Regions from separate parts of the Kitasatospora sp. NPDC090091 genome, predicted to be linked through region 1. Evidence: riboswitches for the same ligand, from Rfam matches in the RefSeq annotation. Region 1 holds a riboswitch; the other holds the start of a gene.

Region 1 (15,430 bases):
GTGCCTGGTAGGACGCCCTTCGCGGCAACCCGGGCTTGACGGCCCCCGGGTCCGGGTTGCACGCGGCATATGCCGATCGAACGGTGATCGTTTGCTCATTGTCCGTACGCGGCTGCTTGCGTTCCGCAATGATGGGTCGCATGGCGGGTTGGGGCGAAACAGATCAGTCATCACTACCCGGGGCGAGCCTGGTCGCCGACGCGTCGCCGGCGTGCTTCCAGGACGCGCTGGAGGCCCTGGAGCGACTCAGCTCGGAGGAGCTGGAGCAGATGTATTCCGGCAGGCTGTCCGACCAGTCCGAGGCGGGCGAGGTCCGGTTGCCGTCGCGGCCGGAGTCCGGTCCGGTGGCCCGCCGGCTGGTGCTCTCGGTGCTGGAGTCCTGGGACCTGCACCAGCAGTTGGAGGTCGGCGAGCTCCTCACCGGGGAGCTGGTCGCCAACGCGGTGCGGCACGCCGCCGGGCGGACCATCGGCCTCCAGGTGACCCGGAAGCCGGGCTGGCTCCGGGTGGAGGTGCGGGACTCCTCACGGGCGCTGCCCTGTCTGATCCTGGCCGAGCCGCTGCCGCCGACCGACGGCGGGCGGGGGCTCAGGATCGTCGACGACCTCGCGGACCGCTGGGGCGCGGACCTGCTGCCGCGCGGCAAGGGCGTCTGGTTCGAGCTGAAGGTGCGCGAGCGCGCCTGAGTGGCGCGGGTGGCGGGAGCGCAGGGCCGCCGGGAGGAGCGCCGGGCCCGGAAACGCGCAGGGCCCCCGATGCGCCGTGGTCCGGCGGCTGGGGGCCCCTGCAAGTCATCGCGCCGGCCAAGGGGGTGCGTGCCCGCGCGATGGGCGACGGCCGTGCCAGGTCGGGCCGGCCGTAGTTCGGTGAGCCTGTGGCGGGGCGCGAGGACGTCTCGCGGGCGCCCGCCGTCGGGCTGCTTCGACTATCGCATGGATCTCAGCATGTGGGCAAACCGGGAATCTTGGATTGCAAGGCTTGTAACCTGGTTCACCTTTGGATTTTGCATAGGTTAACGCCCGCGCCTGAGATTATTCATGATCGATGCAAACTGGGCCGGGCTGAGGCCCGGGCTGATCCACCGGGCGGGCCCTAGGCGAGGCGGCCGCCGACGTTCCGGATCAGCTGGTGCAGCACTCTCACGGTGGTGGCCCAGTCGGCGTCGTCGATGCCCCGGAGGATCCGCTCGCGAACGGCCGGGGCGTGCTCCGCGAGATCGGCGCGGGCGGCCTCGCCCGCCTCGGTGATCCACAGTCGTCCCGCGTCGTCACCCCTGAGCCAGCCGAGTTCCACCAGGGTCGCCGCCTCCTCGCCCGGATCGGCCCCGGGGCCGAGGTGGGCGCGCAGGGCCTGCCGGAGCTCGGGGACGGTCAGGCCGCGCCCGTCGGGCGAGAGGTCCTGTGCCGACAGGAGGCGCAGCAGCCAGTGCTGCGCCTCGGTGAAGCCGAGGTCGGCCCGCCGGGCCCGGATGAACGCCATGAGTGCCGCATGGGCCGCTCCGGTCCAGTACGCGGCGGACTGCGTGGCCGGCTCGGGATCGGAGAGCTGCTGGTTCGTCATCTGTTCCCCCTGGATGATCGCTTGCTGCATGGCACGGTAAGACCAGAAGCTCACTCGGAGTCAAGGACTTTACGGACGGTCACGAGGCGGGTACGGCGCCCGCCGCCCTTTCGGGTGAGCTCGGGCGACCGAGGTGGGGCCGGCCGCCCCGGGCGCGGCCGGCCCGGGGCGGCCGGGCCCGGGTGGGTGGCGCCTTCAGAGGGTGGCGAGGAAGGCGCGGACGGCCTCGGCGAAGGCCTCGGGGGCCGTGGTGTAGACGAGGTGGTCGGCGTCCAGCTCGGCGGCCGTGGTGCCCGGGCGGCGTTCGACCATGGCGCGGACCTGCTCGGCCGGGATCACGCCCCTGGTCCCGTGGATCAGCAGGGCGGGGCAGTCGGTGGCGGTCCAGTCGGCCCAGTGGTCCCCGTGCACCGCGTCCTCGGACCGGTACATCTCCTGGGGGTGGAAGGGCAGGCGCCAGCTGCCGTCGGCGTTCTGCCGCAGGCGGTCGGCGAAGAAGGGCGCGGCCGGGCCGAGGCCGGTGACGAGCGCCTCGCGGGTGGGGGCGTCGTACGGGAGGTTCAGCAGGAAGCCGAAGGGGTTCGCGCCGTCCAGGCCGAGCGCGGCAGGGCCCTCGGCGTTGACGAGGGCGCTGACCCGCTCGGGGTGGCGGGCGGCGAACTGGTAGGCGTTGACGGCGCCGAGCGAGTGCCCGAGCAGGACGGTCCGGTCCAGGCCCAGGTGGTCCAGGAGGGCCGCGACGTCGGCGAGGTACCCCTCGCGGGAGTAGTCGGCGGTGCGGTCGGACTCGCCCTGGCCGCGCTGGTCCGGGGCGATGACCCGCCACTCGGGGCCGAGGGCCCGGGCGAGGTCGGCGAAGGTGGCGCCCTCGGAGAGGTGGCCGTGCAGCGCGACCAGCGGACGGCCGGTGCCCCCGAAGTCCAGGTAGGAGAGCCGGCGGCCGTCGATCAGCAGCTCGGAGCGGACGGCGGTCGCGGTGGTCGGCTCGGTGGTGGCGTTCATGGTGGTTCCCCCTCGTGTGGTTGACGAGTAGAACCATAGCCCGGAGTTGGACACTTGTGCAAGACAAACGTATGAGACGTGCGTGCCACTCCGGTGGTGGTGGCGGGCTAGCATGCGGCCGTGGGGATCACTGAGCAGCAGCTGCCGCCCGAGGGGCTCGCCGACGCTGAACTGACCGCCTTCGTCGAGGCCGTCCGCCGTGATGCCGGGCCGACGGCGCGGGAGTCGGGCGCCGAGGCGGTGCGCGCGGCCCAGCGGCTCCGGGTGCGGAGCCGCCCGGTGGGGCCCGAGGTCGCGGAGGTCCGGGAGATGGCGGTGGGCCGGCGCGGGCTGCCCGTCCGCCTCTACCGGTCCGCGCCCGTCCCGCACGGGGTGGTGGTGTTCCTGCACGGGGGCATGTGGACCATCGGGGACCTGGACTCGCACGACCGGCTCTGCCGCCGGCTGGCCCTGGCCACCGGTGCGGCGGTGGCGGCGGTCGACTACCGCCGCGCGCCGGAGCACCCCGCGCCGGCCGCGGTGGACGACGCGGTCGAGGCCGTCCGGTGGGCCGCCGCCGAGCAGGTCCGGGGCGGTGAGCCGCTGATCGTCATGGGCGACAGCGCTGGCGGGCATCTCGCCGCGCTGGCCTGCCTGCGCCTGCGGGACGAGGGCGGCCCGCTCCCGCAGGGCCAGGTGCTCGCGTACCCCAACACCGACCTGACCCTCTCCCACCCCAGCGTGCGGGAGAAGGGCACCGGCTGGGGGCTCTCCGCCGACGACCTGGCCTGGGGCGTCGAGGGGTGGGTGCCGGACCCGGCGCTGCGCGCCGACCCGTCGGTCAGCCCGCTGTACGCCGCCGACCACGCGGGGCTGCCGCCCGCGGTCGTGGTCACCGCCGAGCACGACCCGCTGCGCGACGAGGGCGACGCCTACGCCGCGGTGCTGGCGGCCGCGGGCGTGCCGGTCCGGCACCGCCGGGAGCCGGGCGTGGTGCACGGCTTCCTCACCATGGACACCCTCTCCCCGGCGGCCGCCGCCCTGGGCGACCGCCTGTTCGCGGACGTGGCCGAGCTGATCGCCGCAGCCGCAGCCGCAGCCGGAGCCGCGGCCGGCACCGGCACCGGGGCCGGAGCCGGGGCGTAGGCCGGCACCCGGCGGGAGGGGCCGACCGCACGCCAAAGCCCCCGGGCGCACGGGCGCTCCGGGGGCTCGGGCCGGGGAGTGCGGACGCGGGAACGGCCGGGTAAGGCCGCAGGCGTCAGCACTCGATGACGTTCACGGCGAGGCCGCCGCGCGAGGTCTCCTTGTACTTGATCTTCATGTCCGCGCCGGTCTCCTTCATGGTCTTGATCGCCTTGTCGAGGGAGACGTGGTGCCGGCCGTCGCCGCGCAGCGCCATCCGGGCCGCGGTGACGGCCTTCACGGACGCCATGCCGTTGCGCTCGATGCACGGGATCTGGACCAGGCCGCCGACCGGGTCGCAGGTGAGGCCGAGGTTGTGCTCGATGCCGATCTCGGCGGCGTTCTCGACCTGCTCGGGGCTGCCGCCGAGGACCTCGGCGAGGCCGCCGGCCGCCATCGAGCAGGCGGAGCCCACCTCGCCCTGGCAGCCGACCTCGGCGCCGGAGATGGAGGCGTTCTCCTTGAAGAGCATGCCGATCGCACCGGCCGAGAGGAGGAAGCGGACGATGCCGTCCTCGTCGGCGCCCGGGATGAAGTTCAGGTAGTAGTGCAGAACGGCGGGGATGATCCCGGCCGCGCCGTTGGTGGGCGCGGTGACCACCCGGCGGCCGGAGGCGTTCTCCTCGTTGACCGCCATCGCGTAGAGGGTCACCCACTCCATCGCGTTGGCCGGGCCGATGCCCTCGGCGCGCAGCGCGCGGGCGGCCGTGGCGGCGCGGCGGCGGACCTTGAGGCCGCCGGGCAGGATGCCCTCGCGGGACATGCCGGCCCGGACGCACTCCTGCATCACGCGCCAGATCTCCAGCAGGCCGGCCCGGATCTCCTCCTCGGTGCGCCAGGCCTTCTCGTTCTCCAGCATCAGGCCGGAGATGGACAGGCCGGTCTCCCGGGTGAGGCGCAGCAGCTCCTCGCCGGTGCGGAAGGGGTAGCGGAGCGCGGTGTCGTCGGGCTTGACCCGCTCCGCGCCGATGGCGTCCTCGTCGACCACGAAGCCGCCGCCGACCGAGTAGTAGGTCTTCTCCAGCAGGGTGGAGCCGTCGGCAGCGAAGGCCCACAGGGTCATGCCGTTGGCGTGGTACGGGAGCGAGCGGCGCCGGTGCAGGACCAGCTGGGTGTCCGGGTCGAAGTCGACGGCGTGGCTGCCGAGCAGGTGGATCCGCTTCTCGGCGGTGATCCGCTCGACGTCCCGGTCGGCCTGGTCGACGTCGACGGTGCGCGGGGAGTTGTTCTCCAGGCCCAGCAGCACCGCCTTGGGGGTGCCGTGGCCGTGCCCGGTGGCGCCGAGCGAGCCGAACAGCTCGGCACGCACGCCCGCCACGTCCGTCAGCAGGCCCTCCGACTTCAGGCGGCGGGCGAACATCCGGGCGGCGCGCATCGGGCCGACGGTGTGGGAGCTCGACGGGCCGATGCCGATGGAGAAGAGGTCGAAGACGCTGATGGCCACGGAGGACGTCCTTGTCTGGTCTCGTGGAAGGACAGGCAGGCGGGGGGCTGGCGGGCAGGGGCCGGCACGGGACGGGGCACCGCGCGCACTGTCCAGTGTGCGCGGTGCCCCGGAAACTACGGGTGGCGCGGCGGGGTGAGGCCGGTCACCTGGGCCCGAACGGTCGGGTCAGAGGTTCGGGTACAGCGGGTACTTGTCGGCGAGGGCGGTGACCCGGGCCTTCAGCGCGGCGGCGACGGTCTCGTCGAAGGCCGGCTTCAGGGCCTCGGCGATGATGTCGGCGACCTCGCGGAAGTCCTCGGCCTGGAAGCCGCGGGTGGCCAGCGCCGGGGTGCCGATCCGCAGGCCGGAGGTGACCATCGGCGGGCGCGGGTCGTTCGGGATGGCGTTGCGGTTGACCGTGATGCCGACCTCGTGCAGGCGGTCCTCGGCCTGCTGGCCGTCGAGCTGGCTGTTGCGCAGGTCGACCAGGACCAGGTGCACGTCGGTGCCGCCGGAGAGCACGGAGGCGCCGGCCTCGGCGACGTCCGCCCGGAGCAGGCGCTCGGCGAGGATGCGGGCGCCGTCCAGGGTGCGCTGCTGGCGCTCCTTGAACTCCTCCGAGGCGGCGACCTTGAAGGCGACCGCCTTGCCGGCGATCACGTGCTCCAGCGGACCGCCCTGCTGGCCGGGGAAGACCGCGGAGTTGATCTTCTTGGCCCACTCGGCCTTGGAGAGGATGACGCCGCCGCGCGGGCCGCCCAGGGTCTTGTGGGTGGTCGTGGTGACCACGTCCGCGAACGGCACCGGGTTGGGGTGCAGGCCCGCGGCGACCAGGCCGGCGAAGTGCGCCATGTCGACCATCAGCAGGGCGCCGACCTCGTCCGCGATGCGGCGGAACTCGGCGAAGTCCAGCTGGCGCGGGTAGGCGGACCAGCCGGCGATGATCAGCTTCGGCTGGTGCTCCTTGGCGAGGCGCTCGACCTCGGCCATGTCGACCTGGCCGGACTTCTCGTCCACGTGGTACGCGGCCACGTTGTAGAGCTTGCCGGAGAAGTTGATCTTCATGCCGTGGGTCAGGTGGCCGCCGTGGGCCAGGCTCAGGCCCAGGATGGTGTCGCCCGGCTGGATCAGCGCGAACATGGCGGCGGCGTTGGCCTGCGCGCCGGAGTGCGGCTGGACGTTGGCGTGCTCGGCGCCGAACAGGGCCTTGATCCGGTCGATCGCGATCTGCTCGACGACGTCGACGTGCTCGCAGCCGCCGTAGTAGCGGCGGCCGGGGTAGCCCTCGGCGTACTTGTTGGTCAGCACCGAGCCCTGGGCCTCCATGACCGCCACCGGGGCGAAGTTCTCGGAGGCGATCATTTCCAGGGTGGTCTGCTGGCGGTGCAGCTCGGCGTCGACCGCGGCGGCGATCTCCGGGTCGAGAGCGTGCAGGGACTGGTTGAGAACCGTCATGGTGTGGTCTTCCCGGGAGGAGGGAGTACGGGAGGGCGGGTCCGGCGCCGGGGCGGCCGCGGTGCGGCGGCCGCCCCGGCGGGGGCTCAGGCCTGCGGGTTGGTCAGCGCGTCGTACTCGGCGGCGCTCAGCAGCTCGTCGGTGGCCTCGACGCGGACCTTGAACAGCCAGCCGCCCTCGAACGGGGCGCTGTTGACCAGCGAGTTGTCGTCCAGGACGTCCTGGTTGACCTCGGTGACCTCACCGGTGACCGGGGAGTACAGGTCGCTGACCGACTTGGTCGACTCCAACTCGCCACAGGTCTCACCGGCGGTCACGGTCTCGCCGACCTCGGGCAGCTGCACGTAGACGATGTCACCGAGCGCGTCGGCCGCGTGCTTGGTGATGCCGACCGTGGAGACACCGTCCTCGGCGGCGGTCAGCCACTCGTGCTCCTTGGTGTACTGCAGGTGCTGGGGGTTGCTCATGGCGTCATTCTCCAGGATGGGAAGCGGGTACGACGAAGCGGCCCGTCGGGCGGACACGCCTCGGGAAGGGGGAAGGGGTCAGCGAGCGCGCTTGTAGAAGGGCAGCGCCACGACCTGGACCGGCTCGTGCTTGCCGCGCACGTCCACCGCGACGGTGGAGCCGGGGGCGGCGTGCGCCGCGTCCACGTACGCGATCGCGATCGGCTTGCCCAGCGTGGGGGAGGGGGCGCCGGAGGTGATCCGGCCGATCGGCTCGCCCTCGGTGGAGACCACGGTGTACTCGGCGCGCGGGACCCGCTTGCCCTCGGAGACCAGGCCGACCAGGACCCGCGGCGGGTTGGCCTCGGCCTCGGCGGCGGCCTTCTCCAGCGCCTTCCGGCCGACGAACGCGCCCTCGTTGGTGGTCTTGTCGAAGCGGACCACCCGGCCGAGGCCGGCGTCGAACGGGGTCAGCTCGGTGGAGAGCTCGTGCCCGTACAGCGGCATGCCGGCCTCCAGGCGCAGCGTGTCGCGGCAGGACAGGCCGCAGGGGACGAGGCCGCGGTCGGCGCCGGCCTCGGTCAGGGCGTTCCAGATCTGCTCGGCGTCGCCCGGGTTGCAGAAGATCTCGAAGCCGTCCTCGCCGGTGTATCCGGTGCGGGCGAGCAGCACGTCGCGGCCGGCCACCTGGGCCGGGAGGATGGCGTAGTACTTGAGGCCGGGCAGGTCGGCCTCGGTGGTGGCGGCCAGGATGCCGGTGGCCTCCGGGCCCTGGACGGCGATCAGCGCGTAGGTGTCGCGGTCGTCGGTGACGACGGCGTCGTAGCCCTTGGCGCGGGCGATCAGCTCGTCCAGCACCAGCTGGGCGTTGGAGGCGTTGGCGACGACCAGGAAGGCGTCCTCGCGCAGGCGGTAGACGATCAGGTCGTCCAGGATGCCGCCGTCCTCGGCGCAGATCATGGTGTAGCGGGCGCGGAGCACGCCGAGCGCGGAGACGAAGCCGACCAGCGCGTGGTCCAGCATCTCGCCGGCCTGCGGGCCGGTGACGGTGATCTCGCCCATGTGGGAGAGGTCGAACAGACCGGCCTTGGTGCGGACGGCGAGGTGCTCCTCGCGCTCGCTGCCGTAGCGCAGCGGCATGTCCCAGCCGGCGAAGTCGGTCATGGTGGCGCCGAGACGGCGGTGCAGCGCGTCGAGCGCGGTGAGGCGGAGGGACGACATGGCCTGGAACTCCTCGGTCTGGGCACTCAGGGGTGCGCACGCCGGACCGGACCCGCTCGGGGAGGGACCTGACCTGCGCGCGGGCATGCGGCGGCTGGGTCTCCCCATCTGTCGTCGAACCTGAGAGCTTCACCGCAACACGGGCCCGCAGCTGTTTCCAGCTAACAGGACAGCATGGCGGCTTGCACCGTGGGTGGGCGCGCGACATGGCCGTGCGCCGCTTTCCAGATCTGCCTAACCCGTGCGGTAGGGGGGCCTGAGAGATTCCGGGGAGGACTTGCTCCTTCGGCGCCGGCTGTGCCGCCCCTCGGGGCGGCACTCCGGACTCTCCCGCGCGGGTTCGAGCGGCCGGTATGGAGTTTGGGATCGGCCGCCGCGGGAACGCGTGGCCGCGCACATCATGGCACGTCCGGCGCCCGGGCGGGAGAGGGGCCCCGGTCGGCCCGCTAGGCTGCACGCGTCGACGAGCCAGTGAGGCGGTACTAGGGGCACATGGGGTACCCGGTGGAGCAGCAGCAGGGGTGGGGCGGCCCGGATTCGGCGCCGCCGGGCGGGGGATGGCCCGCCAACGAGCTGGAGCAGGTGCTCACCGCCGCGCTCGGCGATCCGGGCGCGACCCCGCGGGTGATCGAGGTGCTGGCCCGCAGCCAGGTGTGGGTCCCGCTGCCGGCCGGGGCCGACCCGCAGGGCCAGGCGCTGGACCTGCCGACCATCGAGCTGGCCGGCGACCCGTACGTACCGGTCTTCTCCTCGCAGGAGGTGTTCCTGCAGCAGGCCCCGGGGATGGCCTTCGCGATCGCGCCGGTCTGGGAGTTCGCCCGCGGACTGCCGCTGGGCGTGGGCATCGCGGTGAACCCGGAGGCGGCGGTCGGCATCCCGGTGCCGCCGGAGGGCGTGGCCGAGCTGCGGCGCGGGCCGCGTGAGGACCGGTGGGACGACCCTGCCGCGCCGACCGGCGGGCGGGTGGCGCTGCGCGAGCCGGTGCCCGGCGAGGACCCGGAGGCCTTCCTGGCCGCCTGCCGCGCCGAGCTCTCGGCGCTGCCGGGCGTGCTGACCGCCCGGCGGGCGCTGGCCAGTGTCGAGGGCGAGCCGACCGTGATGTTCGTCGGCGTCCAGCTGGACCCGGTGGCCCCGGCCGACCCGGCCGTGGTGAACGGCGCGCTGGGCCGGGCGCTGGGAACCGCGCCGCTGCCCGGTGGCGTCCACCTCGTGCTGCTCGACCTTGCGGAGGACCCCGTGGTCGAGTGGTTGCTCAACCGGGTCCAGCCGTTCTACACACGGATGTGACGCACCCCTCCCCGCCCGCGGTCGGGCGGCCCGCGCAAGGGTCGGAGGGGTCAGGCAGGCACGTCGGCATGGCGGTGGTGGGTGGCGCCCCATAGGGTGCGTGCAGACACTCCGCCGGGGCCGGCGGCCAGGCGAGGGAAGAAGAGGCGCAGCGAGGTGGGCGCATGAGTGCGGGAGCGGTAGCGGGCGGTGCACCGGGGCCCTGGGGCCAGGCACCCGCCGGGCGCCCCGGCGCGGATCCGAGGGCCCTGGAGCACGCCCTGCGCGAGGTCGCGCCGGAACGCTGGGAGGCGTACGAGGCGCTGCTGCAGGCGCTGGCCGACGGCCAGGTCTGGATGCTGCTCTGGCACGGGACGCCGGGGAGCCCGGACGCCCAGTACGGGAACATGGAGATCAGCGGCCACGGCTACGCGCCGGCGGTCACCTCGCCCGAGCAGCTCGCGGCCTCCGGCTGGACGCGGGCGCACGAGGTGATCTCCGGGCGCGAGATCGCCGCCTCGCTCTACCGGACCCGCTGGGGCCTCTGGCTGAATCCGCACGCCCCCGGCGGCGGCGTCGGGGTGCCCTGGGCGGACCTGCGGCGGATCGCGGCCGGACTGGACCGGCTGCCGGCCGGGCCGCTGAAGCTGAGTGAGCCGCAGGTGCCGGCGCAGCAGTTCTTCGCGCTGCTGGAGCGCCAGGCGGTCGAGGTGCGGGCGGTCCGCTCGCTCCGCCGCGCCTGGGTGCAGCCCTCGGTGGGGGAGCCGTACCTGGCCATCGGTCTGGACCTGTACGAGAGTTCGCCGCCGACCGTGGAAGCCGTCCGGGCGCTGATGCAGCGGGCGATCGCGGTCGCGCCGGAGGGGCTGGCCGTCTCCACGGTGGCGATGGGGGACGAGTACGACCCGGTGGCGCTCTGGATGCGCGCCAACGCGCGGCCGTTCTACGACCGCGAGGCGGGCGGCCAGGGCCGGCCGGCGACCGGGCCGTACCCGCCGGTGCCCCCGCCGCCGTACCCGTCGCAGGCGGGGCCGGGCTACGCCTACGGGACGCAGCCGCCGGCGCAGGGCTGGCAGGGGCAGCCGCCGCCGCAGCAGCCGTGGCCCGGCTATCCCGGGCGCTGATCCGCAAGAACCGCCGACCAGGGCCGGTCTGACGTGATGTCGGACCGGCCCTCGCGCATATCCGGACGATTTCCGGGAAAGTCCTGGCAGGCATATTGACATGCCTGGTACAGCTGTGTGAAGAGGGATATGCCGGTGATTCGGGAGGTGCATGTCGACAGATCACAGTTGGGCATCTGTCGGTTGGCAGGGCTGGCGCAAGCCAGTTCGGATGGCAGAGAGTTCTGCAACAACGCACCGCGCGTGGTTGGCGCCTCACAAAGGCGAACGCGCAGGCGGACAGCTTGATCCACGCGATGCCCATCCCGCGTGGCGGCAGTACCCGCGCACGCAGCACCGCACGACGTACCGCCGGGATCCACCGCACCCGTACCTCCGCATGTCCGTACCTCCGCACGTCCGCACCAGCCGTACCGCCGATCCGGCGACCGGCACCCGTGGGCCGGCCACCGTCGGCGAGGGGACCGAACTGACCATGACCGCACTCACCAAGACCGCCGGGAACGAGCCGGAGGCAGACGCCGCCGCCAGCCCGGCCAAGAAGATCGAGGGCCGCTCGCTCGGCCAGATCGCCTGGACCCGCTTCAAGCGGGACAAGGCCGCCGTCGCCGGCGGCGTCGTGGTGATCCTGCTGATCCTGCTCGCCGTGCTGGCCAAGCCGATCGAGTCGGTCTTCGGCCTGGACCCCGACGCGCTCAACCAGGACCTGCTGGACGCCAACCTCGGCGGCCTGCCGATGGGCGACTGGGGCGGCATGAGCGCCGACCACCCGCTGGGCGTCGACCCGCTGCAGGGCCGTGACCTGCTCTCCCGCATCATCGAGGGCTCCTGGGTCTCCCTGCTGGTCGCCTTCGGCGCGACCCTGCTCTCCAACACCATCGGCACCGTGCTCGGCGTGATGGCCGGCTACTACGGCGGCTGGGTGGACACCCTGATCAGCCGGGTGATGGACGTGTTCCTCGCCTTCCCGCTGCTGCTCTTCGCCATCGCGATCTCCGCCTCGCTCCAGGGCGGCGCGTTCGGCCTGCACGGCCTCCCGCTGCACATCATGGTGCTGATCTTCGTGATCGGCTTCTTCAACTGGCCCTACATGGGCCGGATCGTGCGCGGCCAGACCCTCTCGCTGCGCGAGCGCGAGTTCGTCTATGCCGCCCGCAGCCTGGGCGCCCGCGGGCCGTTCATCCTGTTCAAGGAGCTGCTGCCGAACCTGGTCGGTCCGATCCTGGTCTACTCGACCCTGCTGATCCCGACCAACATCCTCTTCGAGGCGGGGCTCAGCTTCCTCGGCGTCGGCATCCAGGCCCCGCAGGCCTCCTGGGGCGGGATGCTCAACGACGCGATCAAGTACTACCAGGTGGACCCCCAGTACATGGTGGTCCCCGGTCTGGCGATCTTCCTCACCGTGCTCGCCTTCAACCTGCTCGGCGACGGGCTGCGTGACGCCCTCGATCCCAAGAGCAACTGACTCAACGTCAGGACCCTTCGTTTCGCCTCCACTTCCTCAAGGGGTTGATCTCACCCATGCGTAGGTCCCGTACCGTCGCGCTGACCGCCGCGGCCGCTGCTGCGGTCCTGGTCGTCACCGGCTGCTCCTCCAGCTCGAAGAGCGGCGACAGCTCCTCCTCCGCGTCCGGCAGCAGCGCCGGCGCCGGTGCCGATGCGGCCACCAAGGGCATCGTCAACGCCTCCGACAAGAAGGGCGGCACCGTCACCTTCGAGATGCGCGGTACGCCGGACTCCCTCGACCCCGGCAACACGTACTACGCGTACATCTACAACTTCTCCCGCCTGTACGCCCGTCCGCTGACCACCTTCCAGCCGGCCGCCGGCGAGGAGGGCAACAAGCTGGTCCCGGACCTCGCCGAGTCCCTGGGCAAGCCCAGCGCGGACGGCCTGTCCTGGACGTACAAGCTGCGCGCGGGCCTGAAGTACGACGACGGCACGCCGATCACCTCCAAGGACGTCAAGTACGCCGTGGAGCGCTCCAACTTCGCGCCGGACGTGAACTCCAACGGCCCGACGTACTTCAAGGAGCTGCTGGTCGACAACGAGACCCCGTACGAGGGTCCGTACAAGGACAAGACCGGCGACCTGAAGTCGATCGAGACGCCGGACGACCAGACCATCGTCTTCCACCTGAAGCACGCGTTCGCGGACTTCGACTACCTGGTGAGCGCCCCGCAGACCGCTCCGGTCCCGCAGGCCAAGGACACCGGCGCCGACTACGTCAAGCACGTGGTCTCCTCGGGCACCTACAAGTTCGAGAGCTACGAGGACGGCAAGCAGGCCGTCCTGGTGCCGAACACCAACTGGGACAAGAGCACCGACCCGATCCGCAAGCAGCTCGCGGACAAGCTCGTGCTCAAGATGAACATCGACCAGGCCACCGTCGACAAGGACCTGCTGGCGGGCAACGCCCAGGTCGACCTCGTCGGTGCCGGTGTCGACCCGCAGACCCAGGCGCAGATCCTGCGCGACCCGAAGCTCAAGGCCAAGACCGACAACGCCTACGGCGGCCGCCTGGTCTACACCGCGATCAACACCAAGGTCGCGCCGTTCGACAACCTCGACTGCCGCAAGGCCGTCCAGTTCGCGATCGACAAGGTGTCGGTGCAGACCGCGCTCGGCGGCCCGATCCGCGGCTCGGTCGCCACCACGGTGCTCCCGCCGGACATCCCGGGCCACCAGGACTTCAACCTCTACGAGACCAAGGACAACAAGGGCGACGAGGCCAAGGCCAAGGAGGCCCTCAAGGCCTGTGGCAAGCCCGACGGCTTCAACACCGTCCTGACCGCCCGCACCGAGCGCGCCACCGAGGTCGCCGCCGCGACCTCCATCCAGGCCGCGCTGAAGAAGGTCGGCATCAACGCCGAGATCCAGCAGTTCCCGCAGGGCAAGTACCTCACCGACAGCGCCGGTGCCCCGCAGTTCACCCAGGACCACAACATCGGTCTGATGATGATGCAGTGGGGTGCCGACTGGCCGACCGGCTACGGCTTCCTGCAGCAGATCGTCGACGGCCGCGCGATCAAGGCCTCCGGCAACAGCAACCTGGCCCAGCTGAACGACCCCGAGGTCAACAAGCTGCTCGACGAGGCCGCGGTCAACCCGGACCGCGCGGCCCGCGAGAAGATCTACGCCCAGATCGACAAGAAGGTCATGGAGCAGGCCGTCTACGTCCCGCTGACCGACTTCAAGGTCTTCCTGTACCGCCCGGACAGCGCCACCAACCTCGCTTCGACGCCGGCCTTCTCCGGTGAGTACGACTACCTGAACATCGGCACCACCAAGTAAGAGCCTGGCTCCGCAATCCCTGAAGGCAGGTGAAGGCAGCGGCGCCCGCCGCCGTCCGGAGGATCCCGGACGGCGGCGGGCCGCCGGAGCCGCCCAACTGTGTTTGCCTACATCATCCGCAGGATCCTCGCGGCCGCGGTGCTGCTGCTGGTGGTCAGCGCGGTCACCTTCGCGATCTTCTTCCTGCTCCCGCGCCTGGCCGGTGAGACGACCGACCAGCTGGCCGCGCAGTACATCGGGAAGAACCCCTCGCCCGACGCGATCGCGGCGGTCAAGAAGAACCTCGGGTTCGACCAGCCGCTGTACGCCCAGTACTGGCACTTCCTGAAGTCCCTGGTCAGCGGCGCCGAGTACAAGTTCGGCCCGGAACCGGCCACCTGCCACGTGCCGTGCTTCGGCTACTCGTTCAAGAACCACCTGGAGGTGTGGCCGGAGCTGACCAAGCGCGTCCCGGTCACCATCTCGCTCGCCATCGGCGCGGCGGTGCTCTGGCTGCTCTCGGGTGTCACCACCGGTGTCATCTCGGCGCTCAAGCCGAAGTCGATCTTCGACCGGCTCTCCATGGGCGTCGCGCTGGCCGGTGTCTCGCTGCCGGTCTTCTTCACCGGCGCGCTGCTGCTCACGATCTTCAGCTACGAGTGGCCGATCCTGGACAACCTGCAGTACGTCAACTTCACCGACGACCCGCTGATGTGGGCCCGCAACCTGATCCTCCCGTGGATCTCGCTGGCCTTCCTGTACTCCGCGCTCTACGCCCGGCTCACCCGGGCCGGAATGCTGGAGACGATGAGCGAGGACTACATCCGCACCGCCCGGGCCAAGGGCCTGATCGAGCGCAAGGTCGTCGTCAAGCACGGGCTGCGCTCCGCGCTCACCCCGATCGTCACCATCTTCGGCATGGACCTCGGCCTGCTGCTCGGTGGGGCGATGATCACCGAGCAGGTCTTCTCGCTCCAGGGCGTCGGCTTCTTCGCGGTCTCCGCGATCACCGACAACGACCTGCCGAAGATCCTCGGCGTCACGCTGCTCGCCGCCTTCTTCATCGTCCTCTGCAACCTCGTGGTTGACCTCCTGTACGCCGCTGTCGACCCCCGGGTGAGGCTGTCGTGACCGAGCTCCAGAAGACCCCGGCGGACGCCGCGCAGGCTCCGGCCGGCGCGGCGAAGGCCCCGACCGGGACGCCGTTCCTCTCCGTCCGGGACCTGCGGATCCACTTCGACACCGACGACGGCCTGGTCCGCTCGGTCGACGGGGTCAGCTTCGACCTGCACAAGGGCCGGACCCTCGGCATCGTCGGCGAGTCCGGCTCGGGCAAGTCCGTGACCTCGCTCGGCATCATGGGCCTGCACCGCTCCAAGCGGGCCCGGATCAGCGGCGAGATCCACCTCGACGGCGAGGAGCTGATCGCGGCCGGACCCGACCGGGTCCGCCAGCTGCGCGGCCGCTCGATGGCGATGATCTTCCAGGACCCG
Region 2 (15,430 bases), on a different contig from region 1:
TCCACGTCCGGCGGGCGCTGGCGCTCTGCGAGGCGGCCGGCATCGACTCGTACGCGGTGGGTGTGCCCGAGTGGCGCGACGTCACCTGGCTGTACGGCGGGGTGCGCGAGATCCCCGGGGCGGGCAAGGCGGCGCTGAACGTGCTGATGCGGCCGGACCCGGTCTTCCTCGGGCCCAAGGAGGAGGGCATCCCCCGCGCGCTGGCCGACGCGGCGGCCGCGGCCCGGCCGTAACGCCCGGCCGTAACGCCCGGCCGTAGCGCCCGGCCGCGCGCGCCCGGGCTGTCGGTGCCGGCGCGGGCCGTCCGGGCCGGCGCGGCAGTGGGCGCGGCGCAGCGGCCGCGGGCCGCGGTTCGCACGGACTGTCGGACCCGTGCGGCATGATCGGCAGGTGCGGTCGCTGCCGAGCATCATCCACCTCGACATGGACGCCTTCTTCGCAGCGGTGGAGCAGGCGGCCAAGCCGAGCCTGCGCGGGAAGCCGGTGATCGTCGGCGGCCTGGGCGGGCGCGGGGTCGTCTCGACGGCCTCGTACGAGGCGCGGCGGTTCGGGGTGCACTCGGCGATGCCGATGGCGCAGGCGCGCCGGCTCTGCCCGAACGCGGCGTTCCTGGCCGGACGGTTCGAGGCCTACCGGCAGGTCAGCGAGATCGTGATGGGCCTGCTGCGGGAGCTGTCGCCGCTGGTCCAGCCGCTCAGCCTGGACGAGGCGTTCGTCGACCTGGAGGCGGGCCCGTACGGGCCGGTGCTGGCGGAGGCGGACCACGGGACGGGGGAGCGGCTGGTGCTGGCCCTCGCGGAGGACCTGCGGGCCGACATCCAGCGGCGCACCGGGCTGACCGCCTCGGTCGGCGCCGCCGGGTCCAAGCTGATGGCCAAGATCGCCTCCGAGCAGGCCAAGCCGGACGGGCTGGTGCTGATCGAGCCGGGCGAGGAGCGGGCGGTGCTCGGGCCGATGCCGGTGCGGGCCCTGCCGGGCATCGGCCCGGCCACCGAGCAGGTGCTGCGCCGTGCGGGGCTGAACACGGTGGCCGACCTCGCGGAGGCGGGGGAGGCCGAGCTGGTGCAGCTGCTCGGGCGGTCGCACGGTGTCGGCGTCCACCAGATGTCGACGGGGTTCGACGACCGGCCGGTGGTGGCCGACCAGGACGCGAAGTCGGTCTCGGTGGAGGACACCTTCGAGGTGGACCTCGCCGACCGTGAGCGGGTGTTGCGCGAGGTGGACGTGCTGGCCGCGCGGTGCGTGCGGCGGCTGCGTGCGGCCGGCCGGTCGGGGCGGACGGTGGTGCTGAAGGTCCGGCGCTTCGACTTCTCCACGCTGACCCGTTCGGAGACGCTGCGCGGTCCGACGGACGACGAGGCGGTGATCACGGAGACCGCGCGCCGGTTGGCCTCCCAGGTGGACATCACCGGCGGGGTGCGGCTGCTCGGCGTGGGGGTCTCCCAGCTGGCCGACTACACCCAGGAGGACCTCTTCGCCCAGGCGGAGCGGGAGGAGGCGGCCGCCGAAGAGCACCCGGCGCCGACCGGGGAGGAGCACGGGACGGCGGAGGAGGAGGCCGTGGTGCGGCACTGGATGCCCGGGCAGGACGTGCACCACGACGAGTTCGGCCCCGGCTGGGTGCAGGGCAGCGGGGTCGGGCGGGTGACGGTCCGGTTCGAGACGCCGTGGAGCGGGCCCGGGCGGGTGCGGACCTTCGCGGTGGACGATCCGGTGCTGGAGCCGGCCCGGCCGCTGCCGCTGCGCCGGGACGCGGGCTGGGGCGAGCCCGGTGACGGTGAGCCGGGTGACGGCGGGTCCGATGAGGGCGGGCCCGGCGGCGGGGCCGCCGGGCCGGGTGAGTCGCCCGGACCGGAGGGCTCCCCCGGTGCGGACCCGGCGGGGGAGGGCTGAGGACGCGAAGCGGCCCCACCCGGCAGGGGGAGCCGGGTGGGGCCGTTTGCAGTGCCGGCCTCGGCGGTCGTGATGCCCTCGTCGACCGCTCGGGGACCGGTTCCCCCGCGCCCTGTCCCTGAGCGCGGGGGTGGACGCCTCGTCAGGCGTCGGTCTTGGCCAGCGCGGGGCTGGAACCGAGGTCCGCCGTCTCGTTGCCGGCGGTGACGGTGGCGGTGGGCTTGATCGTGCGGATCATGAACGGCACGGCGCCGGCGACCGCGCAGACCGCGGCGGCGACCCAGAACGCGTGCTTGTAGGCGTCCAGGGTGGGCAGCGTGACGGGGATCGGGAGCTTCATGGTGTCACCGGTCAGGATGGCGGCCATGACCGCGGTGCCGATCGCGCCGCCGACGGTGCGGAGCACGGCGTTCATGCCGTTGGCGATGCCGCTCTGCTCGACCGGGACGGCGCCGTTGATGTAGGCCGGCATGGCCGAGAAGGCGAGGCCGATGCCCAGACCGAAGATCGCCGAGGCGGTGTAGATGTCGCCCTCGTGGCTGTGGCGGAGGGCCAGGTAGGCCATCGCGACGGCGCCGAGGACGCCACCGAGGACCAGCGGCAGGCGCGGACCGCGGCGGGCGATCAGCAGGGCGCCCAGCGGGGCGGCGACCATCGAGCCGATCGCGGACGGCAGCAGCATCACACCGGCGTGCAGCACGGTGGCGGTGAAGCCGTAGTGGGTGAGCTTCTCCGGGGTCTGGGCGAAGTTGCTGATCACCATGAACGAGCCGTACATGCCGAAGCCGATCAGCAGGCCGGCGAGGTTGGTGAAGGCGACGGCCGGGCGGGACATCATCTTCATGTCCACCAGCGGGTGCTTCACCTTGACCTCGATGACGCCCCAGATCAGGGCGACCACGGCGGCGAGGGCGAACAGGCCGAGCGTGCGGGTGGAGGTCCAGCCCCAGTTGTTGCCCTGGCTTACCGCGACCAGCAGGGCGGAGAGCCAGCCGGCCAGGGTGATCGCGCCGAGCGGGTCGGCGCCGCCGTCCTTGTCGGTGACCGGGTCGGTGGGCACCCGCAGGGCGACCAGGGCGACCGCGATCAGGCCGAAGACCAGGCCCATCCAGAAGATGGACTTGTAGCTCCAGTGCTCCAGCAGGAGACCGGTGGCGACCAGGCCGAGGCCGCTGCCGACGCCCATCGAGGCGCTGATGGCGGCGACGCCGCCGGTGACCTTCTGCTTCGGCAGCTCGTCGCGGACGATGCTGATGGCCAGCGGGAGCACGCCACCGCCGGCGCCCTGGAGGACGCGGGCGACGACCAGCCAGGTGAAGGAGTGGGTGCTGACGGCCAGTGCGGAGCCGGCCACCAGGCCGGTCAGCGAGATCAGCAGCATCGGCTTGCGGCCGCGCAGGTCGCCGAACCGGCCCAACAGGGGGGTGAGCACGGCGGCGGAGAGCAGGTTGGCCGTCATCAGCCAGGTGATGCTGGAGCCGGAGACGCTGAGCTCCTTGGCCAGCGAGGGCAGGATCGGGACGACCGCGGTCTGCACCACGCTGAACGACAGCATCGCCAGAATCAGGGCCGGCAGGACCCGGGCGCTGCTCTGCTTCTCGGCCGCGGTGGTGGGCTGGGGTGCCTCACTCACGGTTGCTTCCTCCCGTACATAGTGAATGAACTGAAGCAACCATGCCGGGAGATACTTCATTGTGTCAAATATCGATCGGTGAAGCTTTGGCAAAGTCGAAGGACCCCGGGCGGGGCCGGGGTCCTTCGGGCGGAGTGGGGAGGAGGAGAGGTCAGGCCAGCGGCCTGAGGGGGGCCGGGTGGGACGAGGCATTGGGCGACGAGTGCTCGGCCGAGGCCGAGGGAGGCGACCCGGGGGCGGCGGAGTGGCCGGAGCTCGCGTGGTTGGAGCCCGAATGGTCGGAGGCAGAGCGGTCGGAGGCGGCGGAGACGGTGTCGTCGTGCACCTCGACCTGCTCGCGGCGCAGCTCGTCCCGGACCACCTCCTCGGCGGTGTACCGCTCGACCACCAGGCGCACCCGCTCGATCGGGGCCAGGTACTTGCGGACCACCGGCCGCTCCTCGCGGAGCGTCACCTCCTCCACCGCCTCGGTGATCTCCTTGTCGCTGAGCGCGGCCCGCTCCGCCTCGCCGACCGGCATCCGCTCGACCCGGACCCGCTCGCGCACCACCGGCACCCGGCGCTCGACCGGTTCGCTGGTGACGTACTTGCGCAGCTTCGCGGTACCGAGCACGTGCCACTCGGTGGTGATGTCCAGCCGCTCCTCGCGGCAAGTGATCTCCAGAGGAGCGGCGGGGGCCGTCGTGTCCGGGGTGGCCGTCGTCGCCGCGACGGGCACCGCCGGGGCGGTCGGGACCGAGACCTGCGGACGCGGCTCGGGGGTCGCCGGTGTCGCCGGGGCGGCGGCCGGTGCGGTGCTGTCGAGGGTCCGCACGTGGGCCTCCGTGGCAGGTTCGGACGGCTTGCCGAGGTCGGCCGCCGGGGTGGTGTGGTGGGCGGGGGCGGCCGTGTCGGCCGAGTGGAAGGCGGACGGCTTGGTGGCGGCCGCGGCGGTACCGGCAGCCGCGGCCGTGCCGGCGGGCACGGTGCCGAAGTCCAGGTCGGCGGGCTGCGAGCCGGAGCCCGCCCCGTTCGACGGGGTGCCGTCCACCGCGGTGTCCAGCCCGTAGTAGCGGTACAGCTGGAGCTCCTGGGCGGGCGACAGGTGCTGGCCCACACCGAAGTCGGGTGACTCCTTCACCAGCGACTTGTCGTACGGCACCCTCAGCTCGTCGCCGGCGAACTCGCTCGTGGTCAGGGGGACGAAGGCGTCCCGGCCGAAGATGCCGGTCCGGACGGCGGCCCACTCGGGCTGCCCGGTGGCGTCGTCCAGGTACACCTCGTCGACCGTGCCGATCTTGTCTCCGTTGCGGTCGACCGCCTTGTGGCCGATGAGGTCCCGGGGGTCGATATCGGTCTGCACTCTTTCCTCCCGTGCGCTGCGCCTGCGGAACTCCCGCAGGCCGACGGCCGGCCCGCCCGTCCGACACCGCCACTTCACACCAAAAGCCATGAACCGGACGCCCGCGACCGGGGAGCCGCCGGACGGGCCCCGCGCTGCTCCGTACGGGTCACCCGTGCGGCGGTCGAGTGACCCGGCACACCCGTGATCGAACCGCCTCCCGCTGGTACCCTGGGCGCGACCGCCGAGCCCGCTCGGGAGAGTCCCCGACGTCGGAAAACGCTGGTCGGGGCGCCGAAGGAGCAACTCCTCCCCGGAATCTCTCAGGCATCCGTACCGTGTGGGATAGGTCACTCTGGAAAGCAGGGCAGGACTGCCGGCGAGGGAGCCGGTGGCGACCACCCTCACCGACGGTGCAAGCCGACGGGTCGCCCCCGCGCCCCGTGCGGGCGAAGCTCTCAGGTCCCGATGACAGAGGGGGAGGCCTGTCGGGTTCGTCCGTCGGGCCGAACCGCTGTTGTCCGCAGCGGCGAAGCCGCCCGGCGTGCGTACCCCCGCCGGTCCGTGACCAGGAGGCCTCGACCACATGAACGCCCAGCCGAACGCGGGACGCCCCACCAGCGCCTCGACCCTCACCGAACTTGAGCTGGCCAGCCCCTTCGAGAACCGCCACATCGGCCCCGACGCCGCCGCGCAGGAGAAGATGCTGGCGCAGGTCGGCTACGGCTCGCTGGACGAGCTCGCCGCCACCGCCGTGCCCGAGGCGATCCGCTCCATCACCGGCCTGGACCTGCCCGCCGGCCGCAGCGAGGCCCAGGTCCTGGCCGAGCTGCGCGAGCTGGCCGGCCGCAACCAGGTGCTCCAGCCGATGATCGGTCTGGGCTACTACGGCACCTTCACCCCGCCGGTGATCCTGCGCAACGTCCTGGAGAACCCGGCCTGGTACACCGCGTACACGCCGTACCAGCCGGAGATCTCGCAGGGCCGCCTGGAGGCGCTGCTCAACTTCCAGACCCTGGTCTCCGACCTGACCGGCCTGCCCACCTCCGGCTCCTCGCTGCTGGACGAGGGCACCGCGGCCGCCGAGGCGATGGCCCTGGCCCGCCGCGTCACCAAGGTCAAGGGCGGCGTCTTCCTGGTCGACGCCGAGACCCTGCCGCAGACCATCGCGGTGATCAACACCCGCGCCGTGCCGACCGGTGTCGAGGTCGTCGTCGCCGACCTGTCCGAGGGCATCCCGGCCGAGGTCGCCGAGCGCGGCGTCTTCGGCGTGCTGCTGCAGTACCCGGGCGCCACCGGTGTGGTCCGCGACCTCACCGCCGTCATCGAGCAGGCGCACGGCCTCGGCGCGATCGTCGCCGTCGCCGCCGACCTGCTGGCGCTGACCCTGCTGAAGTCCCCGGGCTCGCTGGGCGCCGACATCGCCTGCGGCACCTCGCAGCGCTTCGGCGTGCCGATGGGCTTCGGCGGCCCGCACGCCGGCTACCTCTCGGTCCGCGCCGAGTACGCCCGTTCGCTCCCGGGCCGCCTGGTCGGCGTCTCGGTCGACGCCGACGGCAACCGCGCCTACCGCCTGGCGCTGCAGACCCGTGAGCAGCACATCCGCCGGGAGAAGGCCACCAGCAACATCTGCACCGCCCAGGTGCTGCTGGCCGTGATGGCCTCGATGTACGCCGTCTACCACGGCCCGGACGGCCTGGCCGACATCGCCCGCCGCACCCACCGCTACGCCGCCGCCCTCGCCGAGGGCCTGCGGGCCGGCGGCGTCGAGCTGCTGCACGGCGAGTTCTTCGACACCGTGACCGCGGTCGTCCCCGGCCGCGCCGCCGAGATCGCCGCTGCCGCGCGCGCCAACGGCATCAACGTCCACCAGGACGGCGAGGACCGGATCTCGGTCTCCGCCGACGAGACCACCACCCGCGAGCACCTGGCGGGCGTCTGGGCCGCGTTCGGCGTCGAGGGCGTGGAGGTCGCGGAGAGCGCCGACGCGCTGCCGGCCGCGCTGCTGCGCGAGGACGAGTACCTGACCCACCCGGTCTTCCACAGCCACCGCTCCGAGACCGCCATGCTGCGCTACCTGCGCCGCCTGTCGGACCGCGACTACGCGCTGGACCGCGGCATGATCCCGCTGGGCTCCTGCACCATGAAGCTCAACGCGACCACCGAGATGGAGCCGGTGACCTGGCCGGAGTTCGGCCAGCTGCACCCGTTCGCGCCGATCGACCAGGCGCAGGGCTTCCTGACCCTGATCCGCCAGCTGGAGCAGCAGCTGGTCGAGGTGACCGGCTACGACGCCGTGTCGATCCAGCCGAACGCCGGCTCCCAGGGCGAGCTGGCCGGCCTGCTGGCCGTCCGCGCCTACCACCACGCCAACGGTGACACCCAGCGCGACGTCTGCCTGATCCCGTCCTCCGCGCACGGCACCAACGCCGCCTCCGCGGTGATGGCCGGTATGCGCGTGGTCGTGGTGAAGACCCTGGTCGACGGCGACGTCGACGTCGACGACCTCAAGGCCAAGATCGAGCAGCACCGGGACAGCCTCTCGGTGCTGATGGTCACCTACCCGTCCACCCACGGCGTGTACGAGACCCAGATCACCGAGATCTGCGGCATGGTGCACGAGGCCGGCGGCCAGGTGTACGTCGACGGCGCCAACCTCAACGCCCTGGTCGGCCTGGCCAAGCCGGGCAAGTTCGGCGCGGACGTCTCGCACCTGAACCTGCACAAGACCTTCTGCATCCCGCACGGCGGCGGCGGCCCGGGCGTCGGCCCGGTCGCGGTGCGCGCGCACCTCGCGCCGTACCTGCCCAACCACCCGCTGCAGGAGGAGGCCGGCCCGGCCACCGGCGTCGGCCCGATCTCGGCCGCGCCGTGGGGCTCGGCGGCGATCCTGCCGATCTCCTGGGCGTACGTCCGGCTGATGGGCGGCGAGGGCCTCAAGCGCGCCACCCAGGTGGCGGTGCTGAACGCCAACTACATCGCCAAGCGCCTGGCCCCGCACTTCCCGGTGCTCTACACCGGCCCCGGCGGCCTGGTCGCGCACGAGTGCATCATCGACCTGCGCCCGCTCACCAAGGAGACGGGCGTGACGGTGGACGACATCGCCAAGCGTCTGATCGACTACGGGTTCCACGCGCCGACGATGTCCTTCCCGGTGGCCGGCACCCTGATGATCGAGCCGACCGAGTCCGAGGACCTGTACGAGATCGACCGCTTCTGCGACGCGATGATCGAGATCCGCGCCGAGATCGAGAAGGTCGGCTCGGGCGAGTGGGCGGCGGACGACAACCCGCTGCGCAACGCCCCGCACACCGCCGCCGCGCTGGCCGGCGACTGGGCGCACGGCTACGGCCGCCAGGAGGCCGTCTTCCCGGCGGGCGTGAACCCGGCGGACAAGTACTGGCCGCCGGTCAGCCGGATCGACGGTGCGTACGGCGACCGCAACCTGGTCTGCTCCTGCCCGCCGCTGGACGAGTACGGCGTCTGACGTAGGACGGCGTCCGGTCCCGGACGGACGACGGCAGGGCCCCGGCGGAACGATCCGCCGGGGCCCTGCCCGTTGCTCCGTACGTGTGGCGGCTGCCCCCGCCGACGGCGGTCAGACCGCGTGGGCGACGGGACGGCGCGGGGCGATCACCCGGCCGTCGGGCAGCAGTTCTCCCGTGTCCTCGAACATCAGGACGCCGTTGCAGAGCAGGCTCCAGCCCTGCTCCGGGTGGCAGGCCACCGGCACGGCGGCCTCGCGGTCCTCGGACTCGGCCGTTGGGCACTCAGGACGGTGCTGGCACATACGCGTACCCTCGCTTCGCTCTGCGATCCTCCCCGTGATGCGGCGCCCTCAGGTGGCCGTCGGGAGCCGCCGCGGTAGTCGGATCCTGTCCGGCGCCGGAGCAGGTGTGGACCGGCGCTCAAGTGGGTAGGACAGGTGGTCCTTCCACGCTGGTTCCCAGTGTCGGCATCCCGGGACGCTCGCGCAGCAATTCGGTGACATGGGCCACAACCGGCGGGCATAGATCACCCGTTCAGGTGGCTTCGGCCGGAAATCGCGCCCGGACGGGCCATCCGGCGACTGGCCCGGGAGGGCCATGCCCGATGGCCCGTCCGGGTGGGGCGGGCGACACGAGTGACGGGGGTGACGGGTGGCGGGGGTGTCGACCGGGGCGCCCGGGGCGGGGGACGCCCGGGCCGGCCCGGCGCCGGCTCAGGGGGAGCCGAGCAGCAGCGGGCGGCCGAGCGGCGCCCGGGCCAGGACCGGGAGCAGGTCGGCGGCCGGGTAGGCGCGGTGCGCGGTGACCCCGAGCGGGGCCGGCGCCAGCGGGATCAGCAGGTCCCCCTCCGGCCCGCCGTCCGGGCCGTGCAGCCAGAGCGCCGTCGCGTACTGCCCCGGGAAGGTCAGCAGCCGGGGCTGCCGGCGGGCCCGGGAGGTCTGGGCGAGCTGCCAGGCCTGGCGCAGCGCCCGCACCGTGGAGTCCAGGTACGGGCCGGCGGTGAAGTGGGAGAAGGTGTGGCCCTCGACGCCCTGCACCACCTCGGCCGCGGCGGCCACCTCCGCCCCGTCCTTGATCAGGAAGCGCCAGCCCGTGCGCCGGGCGGCGGCGAGCTCGGGGCGCGGCCCGTCCAGGACGTGGACCGCGAGCGGATGCGCAGGCAGCAGCGGGCCGGCCGGATGGCGCAGCGCGGCGGCGGCGGGCTGGCGCAGCGCGGTCTCCGAGTCGAGCGCGGCGAGGACCGCGCGCAGGGCGCTGGGCGGGGGCTGGGGGGTCTGCAGAGTCATGGCGGGGTCGCCTCTCCGTGCGAGATCGGCGTGCGAGTGCGGCATACCGGCGGGGCGCGGTGTGCGTCGGTGACGGGACCTGGCCGTGTCCGGTTGTGCATGATCGCGGTGCGGGCGCGGACGCTTCCGTCGACGAGGGTTTCGGAGCGGGAGCGGGCCGGCCTGGGCGCAGTGCGAATTCTATCGAACAGGTGCGCAGGGTGACCTGTTTATCACAGGCCGTGGCGCCGGGCAAGTCGGCAGATGTGCTGAAAGACCATCAGTTTCCTTGCTTTGCAAGCCGTTCGAAGCAATCGGGTATCGATCTTCGGGGTGGGCATGATGCTTGCACGGTCGCTCGGCCGGGCGGCTCTGAGGAGGGGATCATGGGCGAGAAGGTCGTGGCGACGCGGGCGGACCTGTCGGACCGGCAGCTCTACCGCCGCAAGCTCCAGTCCTGTCTCGACGCACTCGGACGGATGCTCCGGGAGGAGCGCTTCGACCGCCCCCGGGCGGTGATGGGCCTGGAGATCGAGCTCAACCTGGCCGACGAGCAGGGCCTGCCGGTGATGAACAACGCCCAGGTGCTCAGTGCGATCGGCTCCAGCGACTTCCAGACCGAACTGGGCCAGTTCAACATCGAGGTCAACATCGCGCCGCACCGGCTCTGCGGCCACGTCTTCGAGGAACTGCGCGAGGAGATCGACACCGGGCTGCGCTACGCCGACCGGCGGGCCGCCGAGGCCGGGGCGCGGATCGTGATGGTGGGCATCCTGCCGACCCTGGAGCACGACCACACCGGGCTGGACGCGATGTCCCACAACCAGCGCTACAGCCTGCTCAGCGACCAGATCCTGGCCGCCCGCGGCGAGGACATCACGCTGGACATCGAGGGTGTCGAGCACCTCCAGCTGGAGTCGATCACCATGGTCGCCGAGGCCGCCGCGACCTCCCTGCAACTGCACCTCCAGGTCACCCCCGAGCGGTTCTCCTCGGTCTGGAACGCCGCCCAGGCGATCTGCGGCGTGCAGCTGGCTCTGGGCGCCAACTCGCCGTTCCTGTTCGGGCGCGAGCTGTGGCGGGAGACCAGGCCGGTGCTGTTCCAGCAGGCCTGTGACACCCGTTCGGCGGAGCTCAAGGCGCAGGGCGTGCGCCCGATCACCTGGTTCGGCGAGCGCTGGGTGGACTCGGCGTACGACCTGTTCGAGGAGAACCTGAAGTACTTCCCGGCGCTGCTGCCGATCTGCGACGACGAGGACCCGCTCAAGGTGCTCGCCTCCGGCGGCGTGCCGCGGCTCGCCGAGATGCGGCTGCACAACGGCACCATCTACCGGTGGAACCGGCCGGTGTACGACGTCAGCGGCGGGGTGCCGCACCTGCGGGTGGAGAACCGGGCGCTGCCGGCCGGGCCGACCGTCGCCGACACGCTGGCCAACGCGGCCTTCTACTACGGGCTGGTCCGGGTGCTGGCCGAGCAGTCCCGCCCGATCTGGACCAGGATGCCGTTCGACCGGGCCGACGAGAACTTCCGGCAGGCCGCGCGGTACGGCATCGACGCCGTCCTCCAGTGGCCGCGGCACGGCCGGGCCGGGCGCGGCGGCGGCCTGGCCACCGTCCCCGCCGTCGACCTGGTGCTGAACGAGCTGCTCCCGCTGGCCCACCAGGGTCTGGACGAGTGGGGCGTGGAGCCGGCGGACCGGGACCGCTACCTCGGCATCATCGAGCAGCGCTGCCTGCGCCGGGTCAACGGAGCCTCCTGGCAGAGCGCCACCTTCCACCGGCTGCGCGAGCAGTTCGGGATGGACCGGCCGGCCGCGCTGGCGGCGATGACCCGCCGGTACGTCGAGTACATGCGCGCCGGGGAGCCCGTCCACACCTGGCCGGTCGGCTAGGCCCTTGTCCGCGGGCGCTTGACCCGGCCCCGACGCCCTCCTGTGGAAGGATGACCGCTCCGGCGGTCGGCCGACGGCCGGAGCGATGCCGGACCGCTGGAGCACGCCGTGACCACCGCCTCGACCGAACAACCGGAGACCGCGAAGCCGACGCGCCGGCTGCTCGGAGTGGAGCTGCTGACCGTCCTCGGACTCTCGCTGGGAGCCAGCGGCATCGGCGCGCTGATCAGCTTCACCGGCTCGCTCACCGAGACGCTGAAGCTCGGCCAGCAGGTCGCGACCCTGAACGCCTCGCGCGCCCCCGGCCGCCCCTGGCTGGACCTCGCCTGGCAGCTCTACTACGTCGCCCGCGGGCTGATGCCGGTCGTCCTGGTCGGCTACCTGCTGGTGCGCGAGGGCACCTCGCTGAAGGTGCTCGGCTTCGACCTCGGCCAGAAGCTGCGCGACCTGGGCCGCGGCACCGTCGTCGCGGCCGCGATCGGCGGCTCCGGGCTGGCGCTCTACCTGCTCTCGCAGGCGGCCGGCTACAACCTGACGGTGGCGCCGTCCGGGCTGCCGGACGTCTGGTGGCGGATCCCGGTGCTGGTCGCCTCCGCCTGGCAGAACGCCATCCTGGAGGAGGTCGTCGTCCTCGGCTACCTGCTGCGCCGGCTCGGGCAGTTGGGCTGGTCGTGGCCGGCCGCGGTGGTGGCCAGCTCGGTGCTGCGCGGCTCGTACCACCTGTACCAGGGGGTCGGCGGGCTGGTCGGCAACATGGTGATGGGCGTGGTGTTCTGCCTGCTGTACCGGCGGTGGGGGCGGGTGATGCCGCTGGTGGTGGCGCACGCGCTGATCGACACCGTGGCCTTCGTCGGCTACGCCCTGCTGGCCGGGCACGTCAGCTGGCTGCCCACCGGCTGATCGCCGACCGGGCGAGGGCGGTACGCGGCGGGCGGGCGAGCAGCCGGTCGACGTGCCGGCGCTCCAGGCCCTGGCCGGGGTCGATCGGGAGCAGCAGGCGGTCTCGGCGGAACAGCGAGCCGCGGACCAGGCGGGGCGGGATCACGTCGTCGACCCAGGCGAACGGGCGGCCGCCCGCGTAGCGCAGCAGCGGGGCCCACTTGCGGGCGGAGAACAGCTCCATCAGTCGTAACCGCGGGTCGCCGGGCTGCGGGACGTAGCCGGTGAAGCGGACCACCGGGAGCGCGGGCAGGCCGATCGCCGGGGCGATGTGGGTGTTGGCCTCCTCCTCCCAGGTGGTGGCCCAGACCAGCTCGTAGCTCGCGGCGAGTTCGCGCAGCCACTCGCCGTGCCGGGCGGAGAGCAGGACGGTGTAGCCGAGCAGGGTGTGGGTGTCGAAGTCGCCGTCCGGGTCGGGACAGACCGGATTGAGCACGCCGTCGACGTCCAGGAACAGCAGTGGCTTCGGCATCGGGCCCCCCAGGTATCACTCCGTCGTTCACCTGGTCGGACGAGCGGCGCCCGCCGGCGGTTGCCCACCGGAGGGCGCCATGGCCGGTCGCGCCGGAGTGTCAGTGGTGGGCGCCGGCGGGTGCGACCGGTTCGGCCGCCTCGCCGGACTGCGCGGCCGGGGCGGCGGGGGTGCGCCGGGAGAGCCGGCGGACCTGCGGCTCCAGCAGCACGGCGGCGCTGAGCACCAGGGAGATCGCCGCACACGCCCAGAGCGCGCCCGAGAGGCCGAGGGCGTCGGCGGCCGGTCCCGCCAGTGCGGTGCCGAGCGGGGCCAGCGAGAGCGAGCCGAGCTCGTCGTAGGCGGCGACCCGGGAGAACGCCTCGGCCGGGATCTCCTGCTGGAGCGCGATCATCCAGTTGACGCCGAAGACGGTGACCCCGACGCCGGAGAGAAACATCGCCGCCGCCAGGACCGGCAGCGGGGCGGCCACCGCCAGGGCGAGCGCGGGCACGCCGAACAGGAAGACGCCCCAGTTGCCGACCAGCAGGATCCGGCGCGGATGCCAGCGGACCATCAGCAGGCCGGTGGAGACCAGGCCGATCCCGTAGGCCGCCATCGCCAGCCCCCAGGCCCGTGCCCCGCCGAGGTGCTGCTTGGCGACGATCGGCCCGTAGACCGCCTCGACGGCGCTCACACAGGCCACCAGCACGGAGAACTGGAGCACGATCACCCAGAGCCAGCGGCGGGAGGCGAACTCCTGCCAGCCGTCGCGCAGGTCGCGCAGCATGCCGCCGCCCCGGGCGGCGGTGAGCGGCTGGGTCTCCAGGAAGAAGCGCAGGGCGGCGGCGACCAGGAAGCAGCCGGCGTCCACGGCGAGCACCCAGCCGGGGCCGATCGCGGCGGTCAGTGCGCCGCCGAGCGCGGCGCCGCCGATCTGGGCGCCGTTGAGGCCCATCCGGAAGACCGAGAAGGCACGTGCGGCGTGCTCAGGGGCGACGCTCTCCAGGATCATGCCGCCGGCGGCGGGGGAGTAGAAGGCGTAGCCGGCGCCGCCGGCGGCGGAGAGCAGCAGCAGCTGCCAGAGCTCGGCCTCACCGGTGAGGACGAGGGCGGCGAGGGCCGCCTGGGCGACGGCGCTGAACAGGTTGGCGGCGACCATGATGTGGTGGCGCGGCAGCCGGTCGGCGAGGGCGCCGCCGAGCACCAGCAGCAGCACGGTGGGCAGCAGCCGGGCGGCCGTGACGTAGCCGACGTCGGCGGTGGAACCGCCGCCCTCCAGGACGGCGAACGCGGTGGCGATGGGGGCGCCCGCGTTGCCGAGCCCGCTGATCACGGTGGCGGCGGTCTGGATGCGGAAGTTGCGGCCGGCCCAGGCGAACCGGGGGGCGTGCGGGGGCGGGGGTGGGCTCTGCACCCCGTGACTATGCCGGGGCGGGTGCTCCGTGTCCATCCGATAACCGGACGATCCGGTGGTGAGGTGGCGGGCCCCCTGCAGCGTGGCAGCGCGGCGGCGCTCGGGCGGGAGTCGGGGATGGCCGGTCGGGCCGGTTCGGCGGGGTCAGCCGAGGTGGCCCCAGAGGAAGCTGAGGGTGCGCTGCCAGGCGATCCCGGCCTGTAGCGCGTCGTAGGTGCCGAGCAGGTTCTCGTCGTTCATGAAGGCGTGCCCGGCCGGGTAGAAGTGGACCTCCGGCCGGACGTCGGTGGCCTCGCCGATCCGGATCGCGGCCTCGTCGACAGCGGCCATCCGGATCGAGCGGTCGTGCTCGCCGAAGTGGCCGAGGACGTGGGCGGTGAGGCCCCGGTAGTCGAAGTCCGGGTCGGGCGGCAGCCCGTAGAACGGGACCACCGCGGCCACCCGGTCGCCCTCGGCGGCGGCCAGCAGCAGGGCGAAGCCGCCGCCCATGCAGAAGCCGACCACGCCGACCGCGTCGCCCACCACGCCGTCCAGCCCGAGCAGGAAGTCCACCGCGCCGCGCAGGTCCACCACCGCCCGCTCGACCGGCAGCTCGCGCTTGAGCCGGGCGGCCTCGGCGCTGTCATGGGTGGTGGCGCCGCCGAAGAGGTCGGGCGCGAGGACGGTGAAGCCCTCGGCGGCGAAGCGGTCGGCCATCGAGGCGACGTGCGAGGTGAGCCCCCACCACTCCTGCACGACCACCAGGCCGGGGCCGACGCCCTGCGGCGGGCGGGCCAAGTAGCCGTGGGCCTCGCGGCCGTTGCTCGGGAAGGTGACGTTCTGCCGGGAGCCGCCCTGGTCAGGCATGGCTTCCTCTCGGTGGGACGGGCCGCGCGCGGCGGCGTGGTCGGCGGGGCGCAGCGGGTGGGCCGGTCGGTGGACCGGCGGTCCGGCCGGGGGGGCCGGCGGCCGGTGGGTGGATCAGCCCATCTCCTCCAGGGCCCGGCCCTTGGTCTCCTTGATGCAGAAGGCCACGAAGGGGATGGAGAGCAGTGCGAAGAACGTGTAGATGACGTACGTCGCCGACAGGTTCCAGTCGGCGAGGTCGGGGAAGCTGACGGTGATCGCCCAGTTGGCGATCCACTGGGCCGA

What was found. Region 1 has a riboswitch for glycine ahead of gcvT (glycine cleavage system aminomethyltransferase GcvT). Riboswitches for the same ligand answer to the same signal wherever they lie in the genome.
Region 2: it holds a riboswitch for glycine, as region 1 does, so the genes downstream of both, gcvP (aminomethyl-transferring glycine dehydrogenase) here and gcvT (glycine cleavage system aminomethyltransferase GcvT) in region 1, are expected to answer to the same signal.

The regions. Positions count from the first base shown of each region.
Region 1 covers NZ_JBIVDY010000005.1:53,766-69,195, reverse strand. The annotation lists gene ACIPSC_RS10245 (Ig-like domain-containing protein) at 1-11, shown strand, start outside; gene ACIPSC_RS10240 (ATP-binding protein) at 141-686, shown strand; gene ACIPSC_RS10235 (MarR family transcriptional regulator) at 1,093-1,560, opposite strand; gene ACIPSC_RS10230 (alpha/beta fold hydrolase) at 1,756-2,562, opposite strand; gene ACIPSC_RS10225 (alpha/beta hydrolase) at 2,683-3,687, shown strand; gene ACIPSC_RS10220 (L-serine ammonia-lyase) at 3,803-5,170, opposite strand; gene glyA (serine hydroxymethyltransferase) at 5,339-6,607, opposite strand; gene gcvH (glycine cleavage system protein GcvH) at 6,694-7,074, opposite strand; gene gcvT (glycine cleavage system aminomethyltransferase GcvT) at 7,153-8,274, opposite strand; glycine riboswitch at 8,509-8,617, opposite strand; gene ACIPSC_RS10200 (enhanced serine sensitivity protein SseB) at 8,767-9,561, shown strand; gene ACIPSC_RS10195 (enhanced serine sensitivity protein SseB C-terminal domain-containing protein) at 9,726-10,664, shown strand; gene ACIPSC_RS10190 (ABC transporter permease) at 11,140-12,129, shown strand; gene ACIPSC_RS10185 (ABC transporter substrate-binding protein) at 12,186-13,958, shown strand; gene ACIPSC_RS10180 (ABC transporter permease) at 14,058-15,068, shown strand; gene ACIPSC_RS10175 (ABC transporter ATP-binding protein) at 15,065-15,430, shown strand, end outside.
Region 2 covers NZ_JBIVDY010000011.1:292,828-308,257, reverse strand. The annotation lists gene ACIPSC_RS21215 (vancomycin high temperature exclusion protein) at 1-233, shown strand, start outside; gene ACIPSC_RS21210 (DNA polymerase IV) at 391-1,893, shown strand; gene ACIPSC_RS21205 (MFS transporter) at 2,036-3,526, opposite strand; gene ACIPSC_RS21200 (PRC and DUF2382 domain-containing protein) at 3,678-4,868, opposite strand; glycine riboswitch at 5,093-5,196, shown strand; gene gcvP (aminomethyl-transferring glycine dehydrogenase) at 5,434-8,334, shown strand; gene ACIPSC_RS21190 (DUF5999 family protein) at 8,446-8,637, opposite strand; gene ACIPSC_RS21185 (hypothetical protein) at 9,049-9,621, opposite strand; gene ACIPSC_RS21180 (glutamate--cysteine ligase) at 9,987-11,492, shown strand; gene ACIPSC_RS21175 (CPBP family intramembrane glutamic endopeptidase) at 11,601-12,392, shown strand; gene ACIPSC_RS21170 (HAD domain-containing protein) at 12,370-12,903, opposite strand; gene ACIPSC_RS21165 (MFS transporter) at 13,004-14,299, opposite strand; gene ACIPSC_RS21160 (dienelactone hydrolase family protein) at 14,444-15,145, opposite strand; gene ACIPSC_RS21155 (sugar porter family MFS transporter) at 15,260-15,430, opposite strand, start outside.